DNA from 4 places in the Bacillus sp. LR_5 genome. Region 4 is predicted to be linked to each of the others. Evidence: riboswitches for the same ligand, from Rfam matches in the RefSeq annotation. Region 4 holds a riboswitch; each other region holds the start of a gene.
The links. A riboswitch is a leader RNA that binds a small molecule or an ion and turns the genes downstream of it on or off. The one in region 4 is predicted to bind lysine.
Positions count from the first base shown of each region.

Region 1: it holds a riboswitch for lysine, as region 4 does, so the genes downstream of both, RAC86_RS33980 (aspartate kinase) here and RAC86_RS18235 (amino acid permease) in region 4, are expected to answer to the same signal.
Region 2: it holds a riboswitch for lysine, as region 4 does, so the genes downstream of both, RAC86_RS15415 (amino acid permease) here and RAC86_RS18235 (amino acid permease) in region 4, are expected to answer to the same signal.
Region 3: it holds a riboswitch for lysine, as region 4 does, so the genes downstream of both, RAC86_RS18460 (aspartate kinase) here and RAC86_RS18235 (amino acid permease) in region 4, are expected to answer to the same signal.

Region 1 covers NZ_JAVAXX010000341.1:159-5,599, forward strand. The annotation lists gene abfB (alpha-L-arabinofuranosidase AbfB) at 1-1,479, shown strand, start outside; gene trxA (thioredoxin) at 1,802-2,116, shown strand; gene uvrC (excinuclease ABC subunit UvrC) at 2,252-4,024, shown strand; lysine riboswitch at 4,089-4,268, shown strand; gene RAC86_RS33980 (aspartate kinase) at 4,394-5,441, shown strand, end outside.
Region 2 covers NZ_JAVAXX010000066.1:4,253-12,463, forward strand. The annotation lists gene RAC86_RS15415 (amino acid permease) at 156-1,565, opposite strand; lysine riboswitch at 1,669-1,848, opposite strand; gene sspJ (small acid-soluble spore protein SspJ) at 1,965-2,105, opposite strand; gene RAC86_RS15425 (metal-dependent hydrolase) at 2,272-2,754, shown strand; gene RAC86_RS15430 (LTA synthase family protein) at 2,856-4,709, shown strand; gene RAC86_RS15435 (substrate-binding domain-containing protein) at 4,738-5,664, opposite strand; gene modA (molybdate ABC transporter substrate-binding protein) at 5,775-6,557, shown strand; gene modB (molybdate ABC transporter permease subunit) at 6,529-7,221, shown strand; gene pgoN (glyoxal/methylglyoxal reductase) at 7,252-8,082, opposite strand.
Region 3 covers NZ_JAVAXX010000092.1:4,120-12,330, reverse strand. The annotation lists gene RAC86_RS18490 (enoyl-CoA hydratase) at 1-198, shown strand, start outside; gene etfB (electron transfer flavoprotein subunit beta) at 213-986, shown strand; gene etfA (electron transfer flavoprotein subunit alpha) at 1,022-1,999, shown strand; gene abfB (alpha-L-arabinofuranosidase AbfB) at 2,213-3,700, shown strand; gene trxA (thioredoxin) at 4,028-4,342, shown strand; gene uvrC (excinuclease ABC subunit UvrC) at 4,478-6,250, shown strand; lysine riboswitch at 6,315-6,494, shown strand; gene RAC86_RS18460 (aspartate kinase) at 6,620-7,849, shown strand; gene RAC86_RS18455 (YslB family protein) at 7,893-8,211, opposite strand, start outside.
Region 4 covers NZ_JAVAXX010000090.1:3,940-12,150, forward strand. The annotation lists gene RAC86_RS18230 (iron-hydroxamate ABC transporter substrate-binding protein) at 1-182, shown strand, start outside; gene RAC86_RS18235 (amino acid permease) at 541-1,950, opposite strand; lysine riboswitch at 2,056-2,235, opposite strand; gene sspJ (small acid-soluble spore protein SspJ) at 2,354-2,494, opposite strand; gene RAC86_RS18245 (metal-dependent hydrolase) at 2,663-3,145, shown strand; gene RAC86_RS18250 (LTA synthase family protein) at 3,245-5,098, shown strand; gene RAC86_RS18255 (substrate-binding domain-containing protein) at 5,125-6,051, opposite strand; gene modA (molybdate ABC transporter substrate-binding protein) at 6,162-6,944, shown strand; gene modB (molybdate ABC transporter permease subunit) at 6,916-7,608, shown strand; gene pgoN (glyoxal/methylglyoxal reductase) at 7,638-8,211, opposite strand, start outside.

The DNA.
Region 1 (5,441 bases), on a different contig from region 4:
CATCAAGCAGTGATTCAAACAGATATCGTAAAAGGAACCATTAACAAAAATATATACGGTCATTTTGCTGAGCATTTAGGAAGAGGGATTTATGAGGGGATCTGGGTTGGAACGGACTCAGACATCCCCAATATCAACGGGATACGAAAGGACGTGCTGGAGGCGCTCAAACAGCTGCACATTCCTGTCCTCAGGTGGCCGGGCGGGTGTTTTGCGGACGAATACCATTGGGCAAACGGTGTCGGTGACCGTAAGACAATGCTGAACACTCACTGGGGCGGTACAATTGAATCAAATGAATTCGGAACGCATGAATTTATGATGCTTTGCGAGCTGCTTGAATGCGAGCCATATATTTGCGGCAATGTCGGAAGCGGAACCGTTCAGGAAATGTCGGAGTGGATTGAGTATATGACATTTGAAGAAGGCACGCCGATGTCAGACTGGAGAAAGCAAAATGGAAGAGAAGAGCCTTGGAAGCTGAAATATTTCGGCGTGGGCAATGAAAACTGGGGCTGCGGCGGCAACATGCATCCCGAATACTACGCAGATCTGTACCGGCGTTTTCAGACTTATGTCCGCAATTACAGCGGGAATGACATTTATAAAATTGCAGGCGGCGCAAATGTGGATGATTTTAATTGGACGGACGTGCTTATGAAAAAAGCCGCTGGCCTGATGGACGGGTTGAGTCTTCATTATTACACGATTCCGGGGGATTTCTGGAAGGGCAAAGGATCAGCCACAGAATTCACGGAAGATGAATGGTTTATTACGATGAAAAAAGCCAAATACATCGATGAATTGATTCAAAAACACGGCACGATTATGGACCGGTACGATCCGGAGCAGCGGGTCGGACTGATTATTGATGAATGGGGCACGTGGTTTGATCCCGAGCCAGGCACGAATCCCGGTTTCTTATATCAGCAAAACACCATTCGTGATGCACTGGTGGCGGCTTCTCATTTCCACATTTTCCATCAGCATTGCCGCCGGGTGCAAATGGCCAACATCGCCCAAACAGTAAATGTTCTTCAAGCGATGATTTTGACTGAGGGAGAGCGGATGCTTTTGACACCGACGTACCATGTATTCAATATGTTTAAGGTGCACCAGGACGCTTCTCTTTTAGCCACAGAGACAATGTCTGCCGACTATGAATGGAACGGTGAAACGCTTCCGCAAATCAGCATTTCAGCGTCGAAACAAGCTGAAGGCGATATCAATATCACAATTTGCAACATCGATCACCAAAACAAAGCGGAGGCGGAAATCGAGCTGAGGGGCCTACACAAGGCAGCGGACCATTCCGGAGTCATTCTTACGGCAGAAAAAATGAATGCGCATAACACGTTTGACGATCCTCATCATGTCAAACCGGAATCCTTCAGGCAATACACGCTCAGCAAAAACAAACTGAAAGTAAAACTCCCGCCAATGTCAGTCGTCTTACTTACGCTGCGTGCTGATTCTTAATCGCGCAAGAGCGCCGGAGCTTCATGCCGGCGCTCTTTTTCAGGTTTTAAAACAGCTCCGGCAGGGCATGGTAAAGTACATGACAGTGAAGAGGAGATGTGATCTTATGCTTCGTACCATTTTAATGATTATTGGGGCAATTGTAGTGATCGGGGCCATTATCAGATTTGTGTTTTAAAAAAAGAGCATATCCCATTCAACCATATAAAAATGAGTAAACCGGCTGTGATCAGGAAAAAATAATTTGTAAGCATTAAAATAGCGTGAACGAATGGGAGATGCTATACTAAAAATCATCATTTCACATTGGAGGAATTCAATAATGGCTATCGTAAAAGCAACTGATCAATCTTTCTCAGCTGAAACAAGCGAAGGCGTCGTACTGGCAGACTTCTGGGCTCCTTGGTGCGGACCTTGTAAAATGATTGCACCTGTTCTTGAAGAATTGGATCAAGAAATGGGAGACAAACTGAAAATCGTAAAAATCGATGTAGACGAAAACCAAGAAACTGCCGGAAAATACGGTGTTATGAGCATCCCGACTCTTCTTGTGTTAAAAGACGGCGAAGTAGTTGAAACTTCAGTCGGCTTCAAACCAAAAGAAGCGCTTCAAGAGCTTGTAAACAAACATCTTTAATTTTCCGCTGCTTACATGCCAGAGCGATTCCGATTGAGGGATCGCTTTTTTTATTCGCCAATTGTGAACCATAGAGAAAAACAAACGTTCGTGTTAAACTGGAAATAAAGGATTAAACATAAGGAAGGGTAACATATGAACAAACAACTGAAAGAAAAACTCGCCCTCCTTCCTGATCAACCGGGTTGTTATCTCATGAAGGACCGGCAGCAGACTGTGATCTACGTAGGGAAAGCAAAAGTGCTGAAAAACAGAGTGCGCTCCTACTTCACCGGTTCTCACGACGCGAAAACCCAAAGGCTTGTGACGGAAATCGAGGATTTTGAATATATCGTGACGTCCTCCAATCTTGAAGCGCTTATTTTAGAAATGAATCTGATCAAAAAGCATGATCCGAAATACAACGTCATGCTCAAAGACGACAAAACCTATCCTTTCATAAAACTCACCCATGAACGCCACCCAAGGCTGATTGTCACACGCAATGTCAAAAAAGACAAAGGGCGCTATTTCGGGCCGTATCCGAATGTACAGGCAGCAAGGGAAACAAAAAAACTGCTCGACCGTCTGTATCCTCTCAGAAAATGCTCCAAGCTCCCGGACAGAGTGTGCCTTTACTATCATCTGGGCCAATGCCTCGCTCCGTGTGTAAAGGATATTTCCGAAGAGACGAACAGAGAGCTGGTTGAAAGCATTACACGTTTCTTAAGGGGCGGCTATAATGAGGTCAAAAAAGAGCTTGAAGAGAAAATGCATGAAGCTGCTGAGAATCTTGAGTTTGAACGAGCAAAAGAGCTTCGTGACCAAATGGCCCATATTGAATCAACGATGGAAAAACAAAAAATGACGATGAACGATCTAGTCGACCGTGATGTGTTCGCGTACGCGTACGATAAGGGCTGGATGTGCGTGCAGGTCTTTTTCATCCGCCAAGGAAAGCTCATTGAACGCGATGTCAGCATGTTCCCGCTTTATCAGGAAGCAGATGAAGAGTTCCTCACGTTCATCGGGCAGTTCTATTCAAAAAACAACCACTTCCTTCCGAAGGAGATTTTAGTTCCGGACAGCGTAGATCAATCCATGATCGAGCAGCTGCTGGAAACAAACGTTCACCAGCCGAAAAAAGGCCCGAAAAAAGAACTGCTCATGCTTGCCCATAAAAATGCAAAAATCGCATTGAAAGAAAAATTCTCTTTAATCGAACGGGACGAGGAGCGTTCAATCGGGGCAGTGCAGAAACTAGGTGAGGCATTAAATATTTATACGCCGCACAGAATTGAAGCGTTTGATAACTCAAATATACAGGGGACAAACCCGGTTTCCGCGATGATTGTGTTTATCGATGGCAAACCATACAAAAAGGAATACCGCAAATATAAAATCAAAACTGTTACAGGGCCGGATGATTACGGTTCTATGAGAGAGGTTGTCAGAAGACGCTATACGAGAGTGCTTCGTGAGAATCTGCCGCTGCCCGATCTGATTATCATTGACGGAGGAAAAGGGCAGATCAACGCAGCAAGGGATGTCATTGAAAATGAACTCGGCTTGGATATCCCGATCGCCGGTCTAGCGAAAGATGAAAAACACAGAACCTCAAATTTACTGATCGGTGAGCCGCTGGAGGTAGTGTATCTGGAACGAAACAGCCAGGAATTTTACCTCCTGCAGCGCATTCAAGACGAGGTGCACCGTTTTGCAATCAGTTTTCACAGGCAAATCCGCGGAAAAAGCGCGTTTCAATCCGTTTTGGACGACATCCCGGGTATCGGAGAGAAAAGAAAGAAAATGCTGTTAAAGCATTTCGGTTCCGTTAAAAAAATGAAGGAAGCAAGCCTTGAGGACATCAAAAAAGCCGGTGTTCCCACAGCGGCGGCTCAGCTCCTTTACGACAAATTGCAAAAATAATGTTGTCCTTTTAAATAAGATCTGATAAAATGTGAACTAATTTCATAGTTAGATCGTGTTATATGGTGAAGATAGAGGTGCGAACTTCAAGAGTATGCCTTTGGAGAAAGATGGATTCTGTGAAAAAGGCTGAAAGGGGAGCGTCGCCGAAGCAAGTAAAACCCCATCGGTATTATTTGCTGGCCGTGCATTGAATAAATGTAAGGCTGTCAAGAAATCATTTTCTTGGAGGGCTATCTCGTTGTTCATAATCATTTATGATGATTAATTGATAAGCAATGAGAGTATTCCTCTCATTGCTTTTTTTATTGTGGACAAAGCGCTCTTTCTCCTCACCCGCACGAACCAAAATGTAAAGGGTGGTAATACATGGGTCTTATTGTACAAAAATTCGGAGGCACTTCCGTCGGCTCAGTCGAAAAAATTCAAAATGCGGCAAACCGCGCAATTGCAGAAAAACAGAAAGGCCATCAAGTCGTTGTCGTCGTTTCAGCAATGGGAAAATCCACTGACGAATTGGTCAGCCTTGCAAAAGCTATTTCTGACCAGCCGAGCAAACGCGAAATGGATATGCTGCTGGCGACAGGCGAGCAGGTCACGATTTCACTCCTTTCAATGGCATTGCAGGAAAAAGGCTATGACGCTGTGTCTTATACTGGCTGGCAGGCGGGAATCCGTACGGAGGCCATTCACGGAAACGCCAGAATTACAGATATCGACACTTCGGTTTTAGCAGACCAGCTTGAAAAAGGAAAAATTGTCATTGTTGCAGGCTTCCAAGGCATGACAGAGGATTGTGAAATTACGACATTGGGCCGGGGCGGTTCAGATACAACAGCAGTTGCTTTGGCTGCCGCTTTAAAAGCTGATAAATGTGACATATACACAGACGTGCCAGGTGTGTTTACAACCGATCCGCGCTATGTGAAATCAGCGAGAAAACTTGCGGGCATCTCATACGATGAAATGCTTGAGCTTGCCAATTTAGGCGCCGGCGTTCTTCATCCGAGAGCAGTTGAGTTCGCGAAAAATTACCAAGTGCCGTTAGAAGTGCGTTCAAGTACAGAAACCGAAGCGGGAACATTAATTGAGGAGGAATCATCCATGGAACAGAATTTAATTGTCAGAGGCATTGCATTTGAAGATCAAATCACAAGAGTAACCATTTACGGGCTGACTAGCGGCCTGACAACTTTGTCTACTATTTTTACGACACTTGCCAAAAGAAACATAAACGTGGATATCATTATCCAAACGCAGGCCGAGGACAAGACTGGAATTTCCTTCTCTGTCAAAACAGAAGATGCAGACCAAACCGTTGCGGTGCTTGAAGAGTATAAAGACGCGCTGGAATTTGAGAAAATCGAGACAGAAAGCAAATTGGCTAAAGTATCCATTGTTGGATCCGGCATGGTCT
Region 2 (8,211 bases), on a different contig from region 4:
GAGAGACTGAAAAACGTTTTTTGCATATTCGATTGTGCCTTAAGGTTTTTCTTTCGATTTCAGCTTTCCTGTCAGCTAGGTTAACGAACGGATTCCTAACAGGAGAAATTGTGATTTTATAAAAAAGACACCTGAGCAAATCAGGTGTCTTTTCATTATGCTTGTTTTTCTTTCTGGAACTTTTTACTCACAAATGGATAAACGATCAAGCCGACAAAGAATAAACCGATGCCGAGGATAAATGTCGTTAAATCTGCTGTGCCTGTTACGATAACAAACACGGAGTATGCACACGCCAGTATCGCGATCAATCCGTCTCTTACACGGGAGCCTTTCAGCTGGTCATACGTTTCACCTTTGATGACTACCTTCAAGCTGTAGATTGCAGATACCAGATACGGAATTAAATATGCAAGTGTAGCCGCTGTCGTTAAAAATGTAAATGCGTCACTTATTGTCCGGGAAATAACCGAGAAAATGAAGACCTGTGACATGACGTTTGTAATAATAAGTGCAATGACCGGACTTCCCTTTTTATTCGTTTTTGCAAAAAATGCCGGGAAATCTCCTGCTTTAGCGGCTTGGTATGGCACCTCAGAGCCAAGCAAAATCCAGCCGAGCATCGTTCCGAATAAACAAAGGATAGCCAAAAGCGCCATAATCACGCTTCCCGCGTTTCCAACAATCGCATAGAGTACATCAACAAATGGTTTTTCAGAGCCGACAAGCTTATCATGCGGCAGAACACCCATCGTAATTAAAGTCACAATAATATATATGCTCAAGGCAATCAGCAAGCCGGTAATTGTCGCACGTTTCACATCACGCTGAGAGCGCGCACGGCCGGACAGGATCACCGCGGATTCAATTCCGACAAACGCCCACAGTGTAGAAATCGCGGCGTTATGAACCTGGCCGCCAATTCCAATGCTTGTGCCGTTTTCTCCTTGAACCGGGAAATAAAAATGACCGAATAATGTCGTTTGAAACACAAATAAACCGGCAACGATAAAGAAGACAAAACCTAATACTTTAGAAAGCGTTGTGACAAAGTTTAATTTACTTGCGCCGTTAATGCTGGCAACAAGAATCGCGTGCGTTCCCCATAACAAGATCGTACATACGGCAAACGTCAGTAATTGGCCGAGTGTCACCTCTTGCCCGCCGATCGAAAACATCTCACGTTTATCAACCAAGATCGGGAAGAACGAAGTCAAGTAACCGGCGAGACTTGTGATGATCGCCACGTTACTGATCCAGCTCGCCACCCAGTAGCCCCACACCATTGTGAAACCGGCAGCGTTGCCTTTTTTCGGGTCAGAAAACAGCGCTCTTGCATAACTTTGCGGTCCCGCTGTCAGTTCAGGCTTGCGAATGGACAAGTGTCCGAACACAAGTGCAATCATCAGCACGCCGGCACCTGTCAAAAGCCAGGCGGACGTAGCTCCAAACGGACTCGCAATTGAAGCAAGCGAGCTCGGCAAGGAGAAAATTCCTGATCCAACCATATTTCCAACGACAAACGCCGTTAATAACCAAAAACCCCATTTTTTTGTCTGTTCCATTCCAGTACCTCCATGATTCTTTGTACGGACCAGACCCCGAGATCATATAAACGCAAAAAAAGCCTGAACAAAAGTCCATGCTTAAAGAAACACACACCCTTGATCTCCGGATAGCCCTCCGCGAAAAAGCACGCGGCAGTCCTGCACTTATTCAGATACAGTCCCAGCATAGAGAAGGATCGGCTTTCTCCACACTTCGGCGCTGATGCCTTTTACACATGTTTAACAGCTCCTGTCAGCCTGGCATGTGTGACTTATCATCCGCGCAACCTCTACCTCACTGAGAAAGAGTGAGGATTTAATTATTCAGTTACTCCCAGAAGGTTATCAAAGAAAGGATGATCTGTCAAAGGGAACAGATGGAAAATACGGATAGAGCCAAGCCCTATCCGCATGTGATTATCGATTATTTTTCTTTTTTTGCACAGCTTCTTGAAGCGGATCATCTTTTAGAGCTGAACCAGCATCTTCAAGAGCTCCTTGGATTACGTTTTTTTCTTTTTCGGAACGTTTTCCTTTATCTTTATTAAAGAAACCCATTCGTATCACCTCTTTTAAAAAATAGGTACATGTTTAAGATGCCTCTTTCCTGAAAAATTATGCGGGATATTTTTTATCGTCCAAAGTCCTGTTGATCAAACATACATTCTCTTGATATATTTGTAATTCAGAGATTTTTTGCAAAAGATAAAAGGAGAAGCGGCAAATGACAGGAAAAACACACATCATGGGAGGCATCGCTTCTTGTACGGCAGCGGCTTATTATTATGGATTTGATCCAGTGCTTATGGCTGCGTCAGGCGCGGTTGGAGCATTAATACCCGATATCTGCCACACACAAAGCAAAATCGGGAGAAAATTTCCTATTTTATCGAAAGTGGTCAGCTCCGTTTTTGGCCATCGTACATTTACACACAGCTTGCTGTTTATGCTCATCATGTTTTTTATCACTTCTACATACATTCCAGATAAAAACATATCAGCCGGCCTGATGATCGGAATGGCGAGCCACTTGATTCTTGACGCTTGGACGGTGAACGGAATCAAATTATTATTCCCTTCAACGATCCGCGTTCGGCTTCCATTATATATGAAGACAGGCAGTTTTTCTGAGCAGCTCGTGCTAGCCGGCCTGACCCTTGCTTCATGTTACTACTTTTATATGCTGTTTCATGGGCGCATGTTTTAAACACATGAGTGCTGAGACTTGTCTGAACCGGCTGTTTTTAGTAGGTTTTACTTAAGAAGCATTTCATGCAGATGATCAAGAAAACGTGAGGAGTCATATTGATGAAAGGAACCTTTTTTCACAATCAGCGGTTTTTATGTTTTTCGATCTTATTTATGTGGATCAAAACGTATGTGATATATAAACTCGGCTTTGATTTGCAAATCGATACTCTGTTGGAGGAGCTAATGCTGCTGGTCAACCCGCTCAGCTTTATTCTTCCTTTATTCGGTATCGGCCTGCTTCTAAAAGAAAACAAGCAGCGGGCCTTTTTGCTGATTGCCAATTTGGTTCTGACTGTTATCTTGATCTCTAATACGATTTTTTACGGCTTTTATATCGATTTTATTACCATTCCGGTTTTATTTCAGGCCAGCAACATGAGCGATATGGGCAGCAGTGTAAAAGAACTGTTCCATCCTCTGTTTATCGCCCTGTTTGTGGATTTGGTTTTTCTGCTGCTGTTCGCCAGAAAAACCAAACACCCACAGACAAAAGCCGCTCCCCGCACGATCAAACGGTACTATGCAGCTTCCTGCGGCATGCTTTTATGCACGCTGGCACTTGCAGAAGTACAGCAGCCGAAGCTTTTGGCACATTCTTTTGACCGAGAAATGCTAGTCAAAAGCATCGGCCTGTTTCAGTTCCATATTTACGATACAATTTCTCAGACTGTTAATATCAGCGCGAAAGCTTTTGCCGATGAAGACAGTATAACTGCCATTAAAAACTACACAGAGGCTGATTACAGCAAGCCTGATCAAAGCAAATTCGGTCTTGCAAAGGGGCGCAATGTCATCTTTGTAACACTTGAATCGACCCAAAGCTTTGTTCTGAATGAAAAAGTAAATGGAAAAGAAATTACCCCATTTATGAATGATCTCATTAAAAAAAGCTATTCCTTTGATCATTTCTATCAGCAAACAGAACAAGGAAAAACATCAGATTCAGAATTTATCGTCGCTAACTCACTGTATCCTTCCCTTAGCGGCGCCGTCTTTTTCACGAAAAGCGACCATCAATTTCATACGATGTATAAATCGCTGAAGCAGCACGATTATTATTCAGCCGTCTTTCATGCTAACCATAAAACATTTTGGAACAGAGATGTCATGTACGATACATTTGGCATTGACCGCTTTTTTGATGTTGATGATTTTCATGTCACTCCCGGGACATCGACAAGCTGGGGCTTAAAAGACAAAGAATTTTTAGAGCAGTCCGCCGAAAAGCTGAAAAGCCTGCCGCAGCCGTTCTACAGCAGTTTTATCACGTTAACGAATCATTTTCCGTTTGAGATTGATGAAAAGGATCAGCTGATAGATGAATTCGATTCAAGCAGTGATCTGTTAAACCGCTATGTGACCACGGTTCGCTATGAGGATGAGGCATTAAAGCATTTTATCAAAAAACTGAAGGACGAAGGCTTATACGAAAATTCGATGATCGTATTTATGGGAGATCATTACGGCATTTCTGAAGCCCATAACGAGGCAATGGCTGAGTTTTTAGGGAAAGATGAAATCACACCGTATGACAACGTTCAGCTCCAGCGGGTGCCGTTTATCATACATATCCCGGGAATCACCGATCAACAGCCGGAAACCATCTCTGATGCCGGGGGGCAGGTCGACGTCAGGCCGACACTGATGCATTTACTCGGCGTTGAGACAAAAGGCGATATCCAATTCGGCAATGATTTGCTGTCCAGCGACCGCACCCCATTCGCCGTTCTGCGAAACGGCAGCTTTATTACGAACGATTATATATACACAAAGAACACGTGCTATAGCCAAAAAACAGGTGAAGTGCTGGAAAATCAGGATGCGTGCCTCCCTTATAAGGAGAAAGCAAACGAAGAACTGTCTCTCTCTGATAAAATTTTAAATGGTGACCTGCTCAGGTTTTCCGAATGAAAAAAATCCCTCTATCAAGAGGGATTTTTTACGTTTCCAACATCACCTTGCCAGTCAGCTTCGTTTCATAGCCGTTTAAATGAGACAAATTCGCCTTGTATTCCTCAGAATTCAAAATCTCCTTCACGGCCTTCAGCAGCTGCTCATGTTTTTTCAAAACGACAATATCATATTGTTCGTCGATGAGCGGGATAAAATCAACACTGCCCATATGTGCCGCGTGCTGCGCCCCGATTCCCGCGTCAGCCTGTCCGCTTGAAACTTGTGAAGCGACAGCGTAATGATCAGTCACGATATCGCCATATCCCACTACATCAGCCGGATTCACACCAAGCAAGCCAAGCTGTTCATCAAGGAGCACCCTTGCGCCAGAACCCTTTTCCCTGTTGATGATCCGGATATCGGCTCTTTTCAAGTCTTTCCAGCCTTGAATGTTTTTCGGATTCCCTTTTTGCACATACAGTCCTGCTTTGCGGAGAACGACATTGATGAGACAAAACGGTTCACCTGTCAAAATCCGTTTTACATAAGGAGCGTTATACTGGCCCGTTTCAGCATCGTACAAATGGAGGCTGACAATGTCACACTTGCCTTGATACATATCAATCAGGCTGTTTAAGCTTCCTTTGTATTTACGGAGCGGCGTCTCCTGAATGGCATTCTCCAAATGCTTGCTGAGAAGATCCATCGAAATGTCCTGTCCGCTGATCATGACATTCGGTCTGCCGTCCGGCTCAGCCTCCTGCACCTGTTTCGGCGCTTCTGTTGCAGCGATGGGCTGAGACATTCTCATATTCGTTTTATATTGCTTTAAATCTTCTTCATCCACACGCATCTGCCTTCCGACACGATAAGCAGGCAGCACGCCTTTTTTAATCAAATCATAAACGGTCAGCTTTGATACCTTCAGCAGACCTGCAACTTCTTCTATCGTATAGGAAGAGGTTTCATTCATCATCATCACTCTCCTATTTTATTATACCTTTTCGCCGAATGTAAAAAAACCCACATAAACCAAACATAATCAGTTATAATTAGTTATATCTAATGATAAGGGGTGCAATCATGTTTAAGAAGTATTCTATTTTCATCGCAGCCTTAACCGCTTTTCTGCTTGCAGCAGGCTGTTCTTCAAACCAGTCTTCAACGGACAGCGAGAAAAAAGTAACGTTAACCATCTCAGCTGCCGCCAGCGCGCAGGATGCACTTGAGGAAATCCAAAAAAATTATGAAAAAGAGCATCAAAATATTACCATCCAAGATAACTATGGCTCATCCGGCGCCTTGCAAAAACAGATTTCTCAAGGAGCAGGAGCAGATCTGTTCTTCTCAGCTGCTGAGGATAAATTTAAAAAGCTGGTGGATGATGGAGATATCACAAAAAAAGACAGCACTGATTTAGTCGGTAATGAAATTGTGCTGGTTGTACCAAAAAACGGAGATTCACCTGTGACAAGCTTCAGCAATCTGGCTGAATCAGAAAAAATCGCCCTTGGCACTCCGGAATCCGTACCGGCAGGAGCTTATGGGAAAGAATCACTGACAAAGCTGTCTTTATGGGACAAAGTGAAGGATAAAATTGTGTATGGAAAAGACGTTCGCCAAGTTCTTTCTTATGTTGAAACCGGCAATGTAGACGCAGGTATTGTTTATAAAACAGATGCCCTGGTCTCGAAAAAGGTCAACATTATTGACAAGGCAAAAGCAGATACACACAGCCCAATTGTCTATCCGTTAGGAATCGTAAAAGATACAAAACACCGTAAGGAAGCGAAGGAATTTTACGAATACCTGCAATCTGATGAAGCAATGAAAGTATTTGAGAAATATGGCTTTACTGCCGAGTAGCATAAGCGCTTCAGAATTTTTCACACCCGTTGCGCTTTCCTTTCAGGTGGCGGCAGTTGCCGGAATTGTTGTCATTATTCTCGGAACACTTGCTGGAGCATGGATGTCACGGGCATCATTTTTCGGAAAAACGGCACTCGAAACATGTTTTATGCTTCCGCTCGTTCTTCCGCCTACTGTTGTCGGTTTTATTTTGATCGTCATTTTCGGAAAGCACAGCTTCATCGGACAAGCCATCGAGTGGATTTTCCAGCAGCCTGTCATTTTCACCTGGTGGGCCGCTGTGATCGCCTCGGCTGTTGTAGCCTTTCCGCTTATGTATCAATCAGCCAAAACCGGATTTGCTGATATTGATCCCGATATACAAGGTGCGGCAATGGTAGACGGCGCTAGCAGATGGAAAGTGTTTATCCATATCTCCGTCCCGCTTGCCTATCCTTCGTTACTGACCGGAAGCATCCTCAGCCTTGCACGGGCGCTCGGAGAATTTGGCGCAACACTCATGTTTGCAGGAAACATCCCCGGTGTTACGCAAACACTGCCGACGGCGATATATGTCGCATTGGATTCCGGCAACAATACCCTTGCTTGGGCGTGGGTCGTCTGTATTGTTGTCATTTCCTTTTTGATGCTGTTTTTCATTCAACAGAAAAAAACGCACTAAAAAAACTCCCCATAACGGGGAGTTTTTTGATTAAAACAGAAGCTCATCAGGATTTGGGCCGACACGCTCATCTTTGTTTAATGCGTCAATTTTGTCCATGTCTTCTTGAGACAATTCGAAATCAAAAATATCAGCGTTTTCGATGATACGGTGTTCTTTAATGGATTTTGGAATGGTTACAACTCCATGCTGCAGATCCCAGCGCAAAATCACTTGAGCCACAGATTTATTGTGTTTTTCAGCAATCTGTGTCAGCACTTCGTTATCCAAAAGCTGTCCCTGCATGAGCGGAGACCACGCTTCCAGCTGAATGCCTTGCGCTTTGCAGTAATCTCTTAATTCTTTTTGCGTCAAGCGAGGGTGAAACTCAACTTGGTTCACCATCGGTTTGATTTCAGCATCTTTCAACAGCTCTTCTAAATGATGAACTTGGAAGTTGCTGACGCCGATCGCGCGGATTTTGCCGTCTTTGTACAGCTTTTCAAGCGCGCGCCATGTATCTTTATATTTATCTTTGCCAGGCCAGTGGATCAAATATAAATCTAAGTAATCAAGCTGCAATCTTTCCAGACTCTTTTCAAAGGCAGCAAGCGTTGTTTCGTAGCCTTGATCTTCATTCCACACTTTTGATGTGATGAAGAGCTCTTCTCTTGCCACACCGGATTCTTTAATCCCGATGCCAACGCCTTCTTCATTTTTGTAGATCGCTGCTGTATCAATGCTGCGATAGCCATTTTTAATTGCCGCTTTCACTGATTCAGTCACTTCATTACCATTTTCTACTTTAAAAACACCCAGACCGAACCAAGGCATTTCAACTCCGTTATGTAACTTTACAGTATCTTTTAAACTTGTTGGCACTTGAACATCCACCCTTTCACTGAAATGTAAGCGTCTATATTATCTCACATTCCTCTCAGCCGATACCAATAATACGCTTAAGACCCTCTTTTTGCTTCTTTTTTCACAGCACAGGCAAATTCAAACACT
Region 3 (8,211 bases), on a different contig from region 4:
GCCGCTAAGTTTGCAGAAAAAAGCCCGCAAACGCTGGCATCTCTGCTTGAGCTTCTTTATTCCAATAAGGTGTATTCCTATGAAGGCAGCTTAAAGCTTGAAGCAAAACGGTTTGGAGAAGCATTTGAGTCAGAGGACGCCAAAGAAGGCATCCAGGCATTTCTCGAAAAAAGAAAGCCTCAGTTCAAAGGCGAATAAAAGGGGATATGATCATGAATCTATTTGTACTGATGAAACGGACGTTTGACACAGAAGAAAAAATCGTCATTGAAGCAGGAAAGATTCAGGATGACGGAGCGGAATGGATCATTAATCCATACGATGAGTACGCGATAGAAGAAGCCATCCAGCTAAAGGAAAAGCACGGCGGCACGATCACCGCCGTCACTGTCGGCGGCGAAGAAGCGGAGAAGGAACTGCGCACTGCGCTTGCCATGGGATGTGACCAAGCCGTTTTAATCAACATAGAAGATGATCTCGAAGAGCCCGACCAATATTCCATTTCTCAAGTTTTATACCACTATATGAAGGATCAGGAGTTTGATTTGATTCTCGGCGGAAATGTTGCCATTGACGGGGGTTCAGGACAAGTAGCGCCTCGGCTTGCCGAGCTACTGGACATTCCGTGCATCACAACGATCACCAAACTCGAAATCAGCGGCACTGATGCAGAAGCAGAAAGGGACGTCGAAGGGGATGTTGAAAAAATCAAAACGACACTCCCATTGCTTGTCACAGCTCAGCAGGGCTTAAACGAACCGCGCTATCCATCGCTTCCGGGAATTATGAAGGCCAAGAAAAAACCGCTTGAAGAACTAGAACTTGATGATCTTGATCTGGACGAAGAGGATGCCGAACCTAAGATGAAAACCATTGAACGTTTTCTGCCGCCGAAAAAAGAAGCCGGGAAGCTTCTCCAAGGTGAGCCTGCCGAACAGGCAAAAGAGCTCGTCTCATTGCTCCGCAGCGAAGCTAAAGTCATTTAAAGCTTGGACATTCAAAGAAACAGGGGGATGTTAGAATGGGAAAAAAAGTGATCGTACTCGGAGAAATTCGCGATGGAGAATTGCGGAATGTCACCTTTGAAGCATTAGCTGCAGGAAGAACCATTTCAGGCGATGGAGAAGTCATCGGTGTTCTCATCGGAGAAAATGTACAAAGCCTTGCACAAGAGCTTATCCATTACGGAGCCGATAAAGTTCTCACAGCTGAGGATCCGAAGCTGAAAGCATACACGGCAGACGGATACAGCCAGGTCATGAGGGCCATTATTGACCAAGAAAAACCCGATTCAGTCATATGCGGGCACACGGCCATGGGCAAAGACCTTTCACCGAAGCTCGCGGCCCGGCTGCAAACAGGCTTAATTTCAGATGCTACAGATGTAAGCGTTACCGGAGAGAATGTCGTGTTCACGCGGCCGATTTACTCGGGGAAAGCATTTGAACGCGTCATTTCAACCGATCCGCTGATTTTTGCAACGATTCGCCCTAATAATATTCAAGCTTCAGAAAAAGACGCCAGCAGGTCGGGGAATATCGAAAGCGTTGATGTTTCTCTTACTGACCTCCGCACCGTTATTCAAGAGGTCGTGAAAAAAACAGCGGACGGCGTTGATCTCTCCGAAGCCAAAATTATCGTTGCAGGCGGCCGCGGAGTCAAAAGCAAGGAAGGATTTCAGCCGCTGCAAGAGCTTGCCGAGGTGCTGGGGGCCGCAGTCGGGGCATCTCGCGGGGCGTGTGACGCTGATTATTGCGATTACGCTCTCCAAATCGGGCAGACCGGGAAAGTCGTTACCCCGGATTTGTACATTGCCTGCGGCATTTCCGGCGCCATCCAGCATTTGGCCGGCATGTCAAACAGCAAGGTGATAGTCGCCATCAATAAAGACCCTGAAGCGGATATCTTTAAAATAGCGGATTACGGCATCATAGGCGATTTATTTGAAGTTGTCCCGTTATTAACTGAGGAATTCAAGCAATTAAATATACACTCGTAAAGAAAACCCCGGACTGCTGAAGTTCGGGGTTTTTATATATTTGAATACATACGTACAAATATAAATTTTAGAAAAAATGTCGTTGACATGTACGAACATATATAATATGGTTACTTTAAAAGCGCTTACATTCATGCTGACTCCTCAGGCAAAAGACAGATCACATATTTGACTGTGGTGCTTTTCATATTCGTATGAAAGGAATGATCATGCATGTCTGAACATCAAGCAGTGATCCAAACAGATATTGTAAAAGGAACCATTAACAAAAATATATACGGTCATTTTGCGGAACATTTAGGAAGAGGGATTTATGAGGGCATTTGGGTCGGAACGGACTCGAACATTCCCAACATAAACGGAATACGAAAGGATGTGCTGGAAGCGCTCAAACAGCTGAATATTCCTGTCCTCAGGTGGCCGGGCGGGTGTTTTGCAGACGAATACCATTGGGCAAACGGTGTCGGTGACCGTAAGACGATGCTTAACACGCACTGGGGCGGTACAATTGAATCAAATGAATTCGGAACGCATGAATTTATGATGCTTTGCGAGCTGCTTGAATGCGAGCCTTATATTTGCGGCAATGTCGGAAGCGGAACGGTTCAGGAAATGGCGGAATGGATCGAGTATATGACGTTTGAAGAAGGCACGCCGATGTCAGACTGGAGAAAACAAAACGGAAGAGAGGAGCCTTGGAAGCTGAAATATTTCGGCGTAGGCAATGAAAACTGGGGCTGCGGCGGCAACATGCATCCTGAATACTACGCAGATCTATACCGGCGTTTTCAAACCTATGTCCGCAATTACAGCGGGAATGAACTATACAAAATTGCAGGCGGCGCAAATGTGGACGATTTTCATTGGACGGACGTGCTCATGAAAAAAGCCGCTGGCCTGATGGACGGATTGAGTCTTCATTATTACACGATTCCGGGTGATTTCTGGAAAGGCAAAGGATCAGCCACAGAATTCACGGAGGACGAATGGTTCATTACGATGAAAAAAGCCAAATACATCGATGAATTGATTCAAAAACACGGCACGATTATGGACCGGTACGATCCGGAGCAGCGGGTCGGGCTGATTATTGATGAATGGGGCACGTGGTTTGATCCTGAGCCAGGCACGAACCCTGGTTTCCTGTATCAGCAAAACACCATTCGTGATGCACTGGTGGCGGCTTCTCATTTCCACATTTTCCATCAGCATTGCCGCCGAGTGCAAATGACCAACATCGCCCAAACAGTAAACGTTCTTCAAGCGATGATTTTGACTGAGGGAGAGCGGATGCTTTTGACACCGACGTACCATGTATTTGATATGTTTAAGGTACACCAGGACGCTTCTCTTTTAAACACTGAAACAACGTCTGCTGACTATGAATGGAAGGGTGAAACGCTGCCGCAAATCAGTATTTCAGCCTCGAAACATGCAGAAGGCGATATCAATATCACGATCTGCAACATTGATCACCAAAACAAAGCGGAGGCTGAGATCGAGTTGAGAGGCATTCACAAGACAGCGGACCATTCCGGAGTCATTCTGACGGCTGACAAAATGAATGCGCATAACACGTTTGACGATCCTCATCACGTCAAACCGGAATCTTTCAGCCAATACACGCTCAACAAAAACAAACTGAAAGTAAAACTCCCGCCAATGTCAGTCGTCTTACTCACGCTGCGTGCTGATTCTTAATCGCGTGAGAGCGCCGGAGCTTCATGCCGGCGCTCTTTTTCATGTTTTAAAACAGCTCCGCCAGGGCATGGTAAAGGTACATGACAGTGAAGAGGAGATGTTATTCTATGCTTCGTACCATTCTAATGATCATCGGGGCGATTGTAGTCATTGGGGCCATTATCAGATTCGTGTTTTAATGCAAAGTGACATAACCCATTCAATCCAGATAAACATGAGTAAACCGATTGTGATCAGGAAAAAATAATTTGTAAGCATTAAAATAGCGTGAACGAATGGGAGATGCTATACTAAAAATCATCATTTCACAATTGGAGGAATTCAATAATGGCTATCGTAAAAGCAACTGATCAATCTTTCTCAGCTGAAACAAGCGAAGGCGTCGTACTGGCTGACTTCTGGGCTCCTTGGTGCGGACCTTGTAAAATGATTGCACCTGTTCTTGAAGAACTAGATCAAGAAATGGGAGACAAACTGAAAATCGTAAAAATCGACGTGGACGAAAACCAAGAAACAGCCGGAAAATACGGCGTTATGAGCATCCCGACACTTCTTGTGTTAAAAGACGGAGAAGTAGTTGAAACTTCTGTCGGCTTCAAACCGAAAGAAGCGCTGCAAGAGCTTGTAAACAAACATCTTTAATTCTCGGCTGCTTACATGCCAGAGCGATTCCGATTGAGGGATCGCTTTTTTTATTCGCCAATCGTGAAGCATAGAGAAAAACAAACGTTCGTGTTAAACTGGAAACAAAGGATTAAACATAAGGAAGGGTAATATATGAACAAACAACTGAAAGAAAAACTCGCCCTCCTTCCCGATCAGCCCGGGTGTTATCTCATGAAGGACCGGCAGCAGACTGTGATCTACGTAGGAAAAGCAAAAGTGCTGAAAAACAGAGTGCGCTCCTACTTCACCGGTTCTCACGATGCGAAAACACAAAGGCTTGTGACGGAAATCGAGGATTTTGAATATATCGTGACGTCCTCCAATCTTGAAGCGCTTATTTTAGAAATGAACTTGATCAAAAAGCATGATCCGAAATACAACGTCATGCTGAAAGACGACAAAACCTATCCTTTCATAAAACTCACCCATGAACGCCACCCAAGGCTGATTGTCACCCGCAATGTCAAAAAAGACAAAGGGCGCTATTTCGGGCCGTACCCGAATGTACAGGCCGCAAGGGAAACAAAAAAACTGCTCGACCGTCTGTACCCTCTCAGAAAATGCTCCAAGCTGCCGGACAGAGTGTGCCTCTACTATCATCTGGGCCAATGTCTCGCTCCGTGCGTAAAGGATATTTCCGAAGAGACGAACAGAGAACTGGTTGAGAGCATTACCCGTTTCTTAAAGGGCGGCTATAATGAGGTCAAAAAAGAGCTTGAAGAGAAAATGCATGAGGCTGCTGAGAATCTTGAGTTTGAACGGGCAAAAGAGCTTCGTGACCAAATCGCCCATATTGAATCAACGATGGAAAAACAAAAAATGACGATGAACGATCTAGTCGACCGTGACGTATTCGCGTACGCATATGATAAGGGCTGGATGTGCGTACAGGTCTTTTTTATCCGCCAAGGAAAGCTCATTGAGCGCGATGTCAGCATGTTTCCGCTCTATCAGGAAGCAGATGAAGAGTTTCTTACGTTCATCGGGCAGTTCTATTCAAAAAACAACCACTTTCTTCCAAAGGAAATTTTAGTTCCGGACAGCGTTGATCAATCCATGATTGAGCAGCTGCTGGAAACAAACGTCCACCAGCCGAAAAAAGGCTCGAAAAAAGAACTGCTTATGCTGGCCCATAAAAACGCGAAAATCGCGCTGAAAGAAAAATTCTCCTTAATCGAACGGGACGAGGAGCGCTCAATCGGGGCTGTCCATAAACTGGGTGAAGCATTGAATATTTATACCCCGCACAGAATTGAAGCGTTTGATAACTCAAACATACAGGGGACAAACCCGGTTTCCGCGATGATCGTGTTTATCGACGGCAAACCGAACAAAAAGGAATACCGCAAATATAAAATCAAAACCGTTACGGGACCGGATGATTACGGCTCAATGAGAGAGGTTGTTAGGAGGCGCTATACGAGAGTGCTTCGCGAAAATCTGCCGCTGCCTGATCTGATCATCATTGACGGAGGAAAAGGGCAGATCAACGCTGCAAGGGATGTCATTGAAAATGAACTCGGCTTGGATATCCCGATCGCCGGTTTAGCCAAAGACGAAAAACACAGAACTTCAAATTTATTAATCGGAGATCCGCTGGAGACGGTGTATCTGGAACGAAACAGTCAGGAATTTTATCTCCTGCAGCGCATTCAGGACGAGGTGCACCGTTTTGCGATCAGTTTTCACAGGCAAATCCGCGGAAAAAGCGCGTTTCAATCCGTATTGGACGACATCCCGGGTATCGGAGAGAAAAGAAAGAAAATGCTGTTAAAGCATTTCGGTTCGGTTAAAAAAATGAAGGAAGCAAGCCTTGAGGACATCCAAAAAGCGGGTGTTCCCGCAGCGGCTGCTCAGCTGCTTTACGACAAATTGCAAAAATAATGTTGTCCTTTTAAAAAAGATCTGATAAAATGTGAACTAATTTCATAGTTAGATCGTGTTATATGGTGAAGATAGAGGTGCGAACTTCAAGAGTAAGCCTTTGGAGAAAGATGGATTCTGTGAAAAAGGCTGAAAGGGGAGCGTCGCCGAAGCAAATAAAACCCCATCGGTATTATTTGCTGGCCGTGCATTGAATAAATGTAGGGCTGTCAAGAAATCATTTTCTTGGAGGGCTATCTCGTTGTTCATAATCATTTATGATGATTAATTGATAAGCAATGAGAGCATTCCTCTCATTGCTTTTTTTATTGTGGACAAAGCGCTCTTTCTCCTCACCCGCACGAACCAAAATGTAAAGGGTGGTAATACATGGGTCTTATTGTACAAAAATTCGGAGGTACTTCCGTCGGCTCAGTCGAAAAAATTCAAAATGCGGCAAACCGCGCGATTTCAGAAAAGCAGAAGGGCCATCAAGTCGTTGTTGTCGTTTCAGCTATGGGAAAATCCACTGACGAATTGGTCGGCCTTGCAAAAGCAATTTCTGACCAGCCGAGCAAACGCGAAATGGATATGCTGCTGGCGACGGGCGAGCAGGTCACCATTTCCCTGCTTTCAATGGCGCTGCAGGAAAAAGGCTATGACGCTGTGTCCTATACTGGCTGGCAGGCGGGAATCCGCACGGAAGCCGTTCACGGAAACGCCAGAATTACAGATATCGACACTTCGGTTTTAGCAGACCAGCTTGAGCAAGGAAAGATTGTCATTGTGGCAGGATTCCAAGGCATGGCAGAGGATTGCGAAATCACGACATTGGGCCGGGGCGGTTCAGACACAACAGCAGTCGCTTTGGCTGCCGCATTAAAAGCGGATAAATGTGACATATACACGGACGTGCCCGGAGTGTTTACAACCGATCCGCGCTATGTGAAATCAGCGAGAAAACTTGCCGGCATCTCATACGATGAAATGCTTGAGCTTGCCAATTTGGGCGCCGGCGTTCTTCATCCGAGAGCCGTTGAATTCGCGAAAAATTACCAAGTGCCGTTAGAAGTGCGTTCAAGTACAGAAACAGAAGCGGGAACATTAATTGAGGAGGAATCATCCATGGAGCAAAATTTAATTGTCAGAGGCATTGCGTTCGAAGATCAAATCACAAGAGTAACCATTTACGGTCTGACTAGCGGCCTGACAACCCTGTCTACTATCTTTACAACACTTGCCAAAAGAAACATTAACGTCGATATCATTATCCAAACGCAGGCCGGAGACCATCAGACCGGAATTTCCTTCTCAGTTAAAACAGAAGACGCAGACCAAACCGTTGCGGTGCTTGAAGAGTATAAAGACGCGCTTGAATTCGAGAAAATCGAGACAGAAAGCAAATTGGCTAAAGTATCCATTGTTGGATCCGGCATGGCCTCAAATCCTGGTGTAGCAGCTGAAATGTTTGCTGTACTGGCGGAAAAAAACATTTTAATCAAAATGGTCAGCACATCTGAAATCAAAGTATCAACAGTCGTAAGTGAAAATGACATGGTGAAAGCAGTTGAAGCGCTGCACGATGCATTTGAGCTTTCAAAACACCCTTCAGCTGTGTAATGACAATCAAAAAGGCGGGACTATATAGTCACCGCCTTTTTGATTACACTGGGTCTTTCATATCCCATTTCACAGTCAGAACCACCTTATCGGCTCTCTTTTTCACTTGTTCATATGATTCGGCAATCTGGTCATTCATCAATTGAATTTGTTCAGCAATAAAACCAGCCTCCAGCTGAAAGCATGGTTCTTTCTGATGTTTAAGCCGGTTGGAAACGATCGGCCCTTCAAGTTCAAATTCAAGCTCCTGTTTTTTAGCGCTTACGTTGGTGAGGGTTCCCCAGCCCGCTTCTTCAAAGAAGGCCGGAAATTCCTCCCATGATTCAAGAGGAAACTTACGGGCGAGATGTTTCCCAGCCCAA
Region 4 (8,211 bases):
TCGCAGGACCATGGCAATCAGGCGGTGATGATGGCGGCGTTTTTGACAGCTCCATCTGGAAGAACCTAAGCGCCGTTAAAAATGACCATGTCTATAAGATTGACCCAATTGGCTTCTATTTTACAGACCCGATTTCATTAGAGGGCCAGCTGAAGTTTATTACGGAAAGCTTAACAAAATAAACAAAAGAGCCGCCTGCCTGCGGCTCTTTTTCCATCCATTAAAAGGAGCGGCTCATTTTGAACCATATCGGATATTTTCTTGCGCAATTCATATTTAGCTGCATGATCATCGCGATCAGTTTTTTTAACAGGCTCTATATCGGAAAACCTTTTTATCATGTGCTCTTGGTATTCATCATAGTGTTAGTCGTGTTTAGTTTCCTGGAGAGACTGAAAAAACGGTTTTTGCATATGCGATTATCCGCAAAGGTTTTTCTCTCTATTTCAGCTTTCCTGTCAGCTATTTTAACGATCGGATTACTAACAGGAGAAATTGCATTTCGATAAAAAAGACACCTGAAAATCAGGTGTCTTTTGTTTATGCTTGTTTTTCTTTCTGGAACTTTTTAACCACAAATGGATAAACGATCAACCCGACAAAGAATAAACCGATGCCGAGAATAAATGTCGTTAAATCCGCTGTGCCTGTTACAATCACAAACAATGAGTATGCGCACGCTAAAATCGCAATCAATCCGTCTTTTACGCGGGAGCCTTTTAGCTGGTCATATGTTTCACCTTTGATGACAAGCTTCAAGCTGTAAATCGCTGATACCAAATACGGAATTAAATACGCAAGTGTTGCCGCTGTCGTTAAAAACGTAAATGCGTCACTTATTGTCCGGGAAATAACAGAGAAAATGAAGACCTGTGACATCACATTTGTAATAATCAGCGCATTAATCGGACTTCCCTTTTTATTCGTTTTCGCAAAGAATGCCGGAAAATCTCCTGCTTTAGCAGCTTGGTAAGGAACCTCAGAGCCAAGCAAAATCCAGCCGAGCATCGTTCCGAATAAGCAAAGAATCGCCAATAGGGCCATGATCACGCTTCCCGCGTTCCCGACAATCGCATACAGCACATCAACGAACGGTTTTTCAGAGCCGACAAGCTTATCATGCGGCAGAACGCCCATCGTAATTAAAGTCACAATAATATAAATGCTCAATGCAATCAGCAATCCGGTAATTGTCGCACGTTTTACATCACGCTGAGAACGCGCGCGTCCGGACAGGATAACCGCTGATTCAATTCCGACAAACGCCCAAAGAGTAGAAATTGCGGCGTTGTGAACCTGGCCGCCAATTCCGATGCTTGTGCCGTTTTCGCCTTGAATTGGAAAATAAAAATGATCGAATAATGTCGTTTGAAATACAAACAATCCGGCAACGATAAAGAAGACAAAACCTAATACTTTCGAAAACGTTGTGATAAAGTTTAATTTACTTGCACCGTTAATGCTTGCAACAAGAATTGTGTGCGTTCCCCATAGCAAGATTGTACATACAGCAAACGTCAGCAATTGGCCGAGTGTCACCTCTTGCCCGCCGATTGAAAACATTTCACGTTTATCAACCAAGATCGGGAAGAACGAAGTCAAGTAACCGGCAAGACTTGTAATAATCGCCACGTTACTGATCCAGCTCGCCACCCAGTAGCCCCACACCATTGTGAATCCGGCAGCGTTCCCTTTCTTCGGATCAGAAAACAGCGCTCTCGCATAACTTTGCGGTCCCGCTGTCAGCTCAGGCTTGCGAATGGACAAGTGCCCGAAGACAAGCGCAATCATTAGCACGCCGGCACCTGTCAAAAGCCAGGCGGACGTAGCGCCAAGCGGACTTGCGATCGTAGCAAGCGAACTCGGCAGGGAGAAAATTCCTGATCCAACCATATTTCCAACGACAAACGCCGTTAATAACCAAAAACCCCATTTTTTCGTCTGTTCCATTCCAGTACCTCCAATGATTCTTTGTACGGACCAGACCCCGAGATCATATAAAACGCAAAAAAAGCCTGAACAAAAGTCCATGCTTAAAGAAACACACACCCTTGATCTCCGGATAGCCCTCCGCGAAAAAGCACGCGGCAGTCCTGCACTTATTCAGATACAGTCCCAGCATAGAGAAGGATCGGCTTTCTCCACACTTCGGCGCTGATGCCTTTTACACATGTTTAACAGCTCCTGTCAGCCTAGCATGTGTGACTCATCATCCGCGCAACCTCTACCTCACTGAGAAAGAGTGAGGATTTAAATATTCAGTTACTCCCAGAAGGTTATCAAAGAAAGGATGATCTGTCAAAGGGAACAGATGGAAAATACGGATAGAGACAAGCCCTATCCGCACTGTGGTTTATCGATTATTTTTCTTTTTTTGCACAGCTTCTTGAAGTGGATCATCTTTTAGAGCTGAACCGGCATCTTCAAGAGCTCCCTGGATTACGTTTTTTTCTTTATCAGAACGTTTTCCTTTATCTTTATTAAAGAAACCCATTCGTATCACCTCTTTATAGAAAATAGGTACATGTTTAAGATGCCTTTTTCCTTGAGAAATTATGCGGGAAATTTTTTATCGTACAAAGTCCTGTTGATCAAACATACATTCTCTTGATATATTTGTAATTCAGAGATTTTTTGCAAAAGATAAAAGGAGAAGCGGGAAATGACAGGAAAAACACACATCATGGGAGGCATCGCTTCTTGTACGGCAGTGGCTTATTATTATGGATTTGATCCAGTGCTTATGGCTGCGTCAGGCGCGGTTGGGGCATTGATACCCGATATCTGCCACACGCAAAGCAAAATCGGGAGAAGATTTCCTATTTTATCGAAAGTGGTCAGCTCCGTTTTTGGCCACCGAACCTTTACGCACAGCCTGCTGTTTCTGCTCATCATGTTTTTTATCACAGGCACATATATTCCAGATAAAAACATATCAACCGGACTGATGATCGGAATGGCGAGCCATTTGATTCTTGACGCTTGGACGGTGAACGGAATCAAATTATTATTCCCTTCAACGATCCGCGTGCGGCTCCCACTATATATGAAGACAGGCAGTTTTTCCGAGCAGCTCGTGTTAGCCGGGCTGACAATTGCTTCATGTTACTACTTTTATATGCTGTTTCATGGACGCATGTTTTAAACGTGAGTGCTGACACTTGTCTGAACGGGCTGTTTTTAGTAGGTTTTACATAAGAAGCATTTCATGCAGATGATCAAGAAAACGTGAGGAGTCATATTAATGAAAGGAACCTTTTTTCACAATCAGCGGTTTTTATGTATTTCGATCGTATTCATGTGGATCAAAACGTATGCGATCTATAAACTCGGCTTTGATTTGCAGATCGATTCTCTGTTGGAGGAGCTGATGTTGCTGATCAACCCGCTCAGCTTTATCCTTCCTTTATTCGGGATCGGCCTGCTTCTGAAAGAAAATAAGCAGCGGGTCTTTTTGCTGATTGCCAATTTGGTTCTGACTGTAATCTTGATTTCCAACACGATTTTTTACGGCTTTTATATCGATTTTATTACCATCCCGGTTTTGTTTCAGGCCAGTAACATGAGCGATATGGGCAGCAGTGTAAAAGAACTGTTCAACCCTCTGTTTATCGCCCTGTTTGCGGATTTGGTTTTTCTTCTGCTGCCTGCCCGAAAAGAGAAACACTCGCAGACAAAAGCCGCATCCCGCACGGTCAAACGGTACTATGCAGCTTCCTGCGGCATGATTTTATGCACCCTGGCACTTGCAGAAGTACAGCAGCCGAGGCTTTTGGCACATTCCTTTGACCGGGAAATGCTCGTCAAAAGCATCGGTCTGTTTCAATTTCATATCTACGATACGATATCTCAGACTGTGAATATAAGCGCGAAAGCATTTGCAGATGAAGACAGCATGACTGCCATTAAAAACTACACAGAGGCTGATTACAGCAAGCCTGACCAAAGCAAGTTCGGGCTGGCAAAGGGGCGCAACGTCATCTTTGTGACGCTTGAATCGACCCAAAGCTTTGTTCTGAATGAAAAGGTAAATGGAAAAGAAATTACCCCGTTTATGAATGATTTCATCAAAAAAAGCTATTACTTTGATCATTTCTATCAGCAAACCGAACAAGGCAAAACATCTGATTCAGAATTCATCGTCGCTAACTCGCTGTATCCTTCCCTTAGCGGCGCCGTCTTTTTCACGAAAAGCGACCATCAATTTCATACGATGTACAAATCGCTGAAACAACATGATTATTATTCAGCCGTCTTTCACGCCAATCATAAAACATTTTGGAACCGAAATGTGATGTACGATACATTTGGGATTGACCGCTTTTTTGATGTTGATGACTTCCATGTCACTCCCGGAACATCAACAAGCTGGGGCTTAAAGGATAAGGAATTTTTAGAGCAGTCAGCCGGAAAGCTGAAAAGCCTGCCGCAGCCGTTCTACAGCAGTTTCATCACATTAACGAATCATTTTCCGTTTGAGATTGATGAAAAGGATCAGCTGATTGATGAATATGATTCAAGCAGCGACCTGCTAAACCGTTATGTGACAACGGTTCGCTATGAAGATGAGGCATTGAAGCATTTTATCAAAAAACTGAAGAACGAGGGCTTATACGAAAATTCGATGATCGTGTTTATGGGAGATCATTACGGGATTTCAGAAGCCCATAACGATGCGATGGCTGAGTTTTTAGGGAAAGATGAAATCACGCCGTATGACAACGTTCAGCTCCAGCGGGTACCGTTTATTATACATATCCCGGGAATTACCGATCAAAAGCCGGAAACCATCTCTGACGCCGGAGGGCAGGTCGACGTCAGGCCGACACTGATGCATTTGCTAGGCATTGAAACAAAGGGCGATATTCAATTCGGCAACGATTTGCTGTCAGATGACCGCACCCCATTCGCCGTGCTGAGAAACGGCAGTTTTATAACGAACGACTATGTATACACGAAAAACACGTGCTACAGCCAAAAAACAGGTGAAGCGCTGGAAGATCAGAATGCGTGCCTCCCTTATAAGGAGAAAGCAAACGAAGAGCTGTCTTTTTCTGATAAAATCTTAAACGGCGACCTGCTCCGTTTTTATGAATAAAAAATCCCTCTGTACAGAGGGATTTTTTACGTTTCAAACATTACTTTACCGGTCAGCTTTGTGTGATAGCCGTTTAAATGGGACAGATTCGCCTTGTATTCCTCAGAATTCAAGATCTCCTTCACAGCCTTCAGCAGCTGCTCATGTTTTTTCAAAACGACGATATCATATTGTTCGTCGATAAGCGGGATAAAATCAACACTGCCCATATGTGCCGCGTGCTGCGCCCCGATTCCTGCGTCAGCCTGTCCGCTTGAGACTTGTGAAGCGACAGCGTAATGATCGGTCACGATTTCGCCGTATCCCTTTACATCAGCCGGATTCACACCAAGCAAGCCAAGCTGTTCATTAAGGAGCACCCTTGCGCCCGAACCCTTTTCCCTGTTGATAATCCGGATATCGGTCCTTTTCAAGTCTTCCCAGCCTTGAATGTTTTTCGGATTCCCTTTTTGAACATACAGTCCTGCTTTGCGGAGAACGACATTGATCAGACAAAACGGTTCACCTGACAAAATCCGTTTCACATAAGGCGCGTTATACTGGCCGGTTTCTGCATCGTACAAATGGAGGCTGACAATGTCACACTTTCCTTGATACATATCAATCAGGCTGTTTAAGCTTCCTTTGTATTTGCGGAGCGGCGTCTCCTGAATGGCATTCTCCAAATGCTTACTGAGCATATCCATCGAAATGTCCTGTCCGCTGATCATGACATTCGGTCTGCCGTCCGGCTCAGCCTCCTGCCTCTGTTTCGGTACTTCGGCTGCAGCAATAGGCTGAGACATTCTCATATTCGTCTTATATTGCTTTAGGTCTTCTTCGTCCACACGCATCTGCCTTCCGACACGGTAAGCAGGCAGCACGCCTTTTTTAATCAAATCATAAACGGTCAGCTTTGATACCTTCAGCAGACCTGCAACTTCTTCTATCGTATAGGAAGAGGTTTCATTCATCATCATCACTCTCCTATTTTATTATACCTTTTCGTCGAATGTAAAAAAACCCACATAAACCAAACATAATCAGTTATAATTAGTTATATCTAATGATAAGGGGTGCAATCATGTTTAAGAAGTATTCTATTTTATTCGCAGCCTTAACCGCTTTTCTGCTTGCAGCAGGCTGTTCTTCAAACCAGTCTTCAACGGACAGCGAGAAAAAAGTTACGTTAACCATCTCAGCTGCCGCCAGTGTACAGGATGCACTTGAGGAAATCCAAAAGAATTACGAAAAAGAACATCAAAACATTACAATCCAAGATAACTATGGCTCATCAGGCGCCTTGCAAAAACAGATTTCTCAAGGAGCAGGAGCTGACCTCTTCTTCTCAGCTGCTGAGGATAAATTTCAAAAGCTGGTGGATGATGGGGATATCGCCAAAAAAGACAGCACTGATTTAGTCGGCAATGAAATTGTGCTGGTCGTGCCGAAAAACGGCGATTCGCCTGTGACTCGCTTCAGCAATCTGGCTGATTCAGAAAAAATCGCCCTCGGAACGCCGGAATCCGTGCCGGCAGGAGCTTACGGGAAAGAATCACTGACAAAGCTGTCTCTATGGGACAAAGTGAAGGATAAGATCGTATACGGAAAAGACGTTCGCCAAGTTCTTTCTTATGTTGAAACAGGCAATGTAGACGCAGGCGTTGTTTATAAAACGGACGCTCTGATCTCAAAAAAGGTCAAAATCATTGACGAGGCAAAAGCAGATACACACAGCCCGATTGTCTATCCGTTAGGAATTGTAAAAGATACAAAACACCGTAAGGAAGCGAAGGAATTTTACGAGTACCTGCAATCTGATGAAGCAATGAAAGTATTTGAGAAATATGGTTTTACTGCTGAGTAGCATAAGCGCTTCAGATTTTTTCACACCTGTTTTGCTTTCCTTTCAGGTGGCGGCAGTTGCCGGAATTGTTGTCATTATTCTCGGAACACTGGCTGGAGCATGGATGTCGCGGGCATCATTTTTCGGAAAAACGGCGCTCGAAACATTTTTTATGCTTCCGCTCGTTCTTCCGCCTACTGTTGTCGGTTTTATTTTGATCGTCATTTTCGGAAAGCACAGTTTCATCGGTCAAGCCATCGAGTGGGTCTTTCAGCAGCCTGTCATTTTCACCTGGTGGGCCGCTGTGATCGCCTCAGCGGTTGTAGCCTTTCCGCTTATGTATCAATCCGCCAAAACCGGATTTGCTGACATTGATCCCGATATACAGGGCGCGGCAATGCTAGACGGCGCAAGCAGATGGAAGGTATTTATCCATATTTCAGTCCCGCTCGCCTATCCTTCATTGCTGACCGGAAGCATCCTCAGCCTTGCGCGGGCGCTCGGAGAATTTGGCGCAACACTCATGTTTGCAGGGAACATCCCCGGTGTTACGCAAACACTGCCGACGGCCATTTATGTGGCATTGGATTCCGGCAACAATACCCTTGCCTGGGCGTGGGTCGTCTGTATTGTTGTCATTTCCTTTTTGATGCTGTTTTTCATTCAACAGAAAAAAACACACTAAAAAAACTCCCCGTGACGGGGAGTTTTTCATTAAAACAGGAGCTCATCGGGATTTGGGCCGACACGCTCATCTTTGTTTAACGCGTCAATTTTGTCCATGTCTTCTTGAGACAATTCGAAATCGAAAATATCAGCGTTTTCGATGATACGGTGTTCTTTAATGGATTTTGGAATTGTTACAACTTCATGCTGCAGATCCCAGCGCAAAATCACTTGAGCCACAGATTTATTGTGTTTTTCAGCAATCTGTGTCAGTACTTCGTTATCCAAAAGCTGTCCCTGCATGAGCGGAGACCACGCTTCCAACTGGATGCCTTGCTCTTTACAGTAATCTCTTAATTCTTTTTGCGTCAAACGAGGGTGAAATTCAACTTGGTTCACCATCGGTTTGATTTCAGCATCTTTCAACAGCTCTTCTAAATGATGAACTTGGAAGTTGCTGACGCCGATCGCGCGGATTTTGCCGTCTTTGTACAGCTTTTCAAGCGCGCGCCATGTATCTTTATATTTATCCTTGCCAGGCCAGTGGATCAAATATAGATCTAAGTAATCAAGCTGAAGTCTTTCCAAGCTTTTTTCAAAGGCAGCAAGCGTTGTTTCGTAG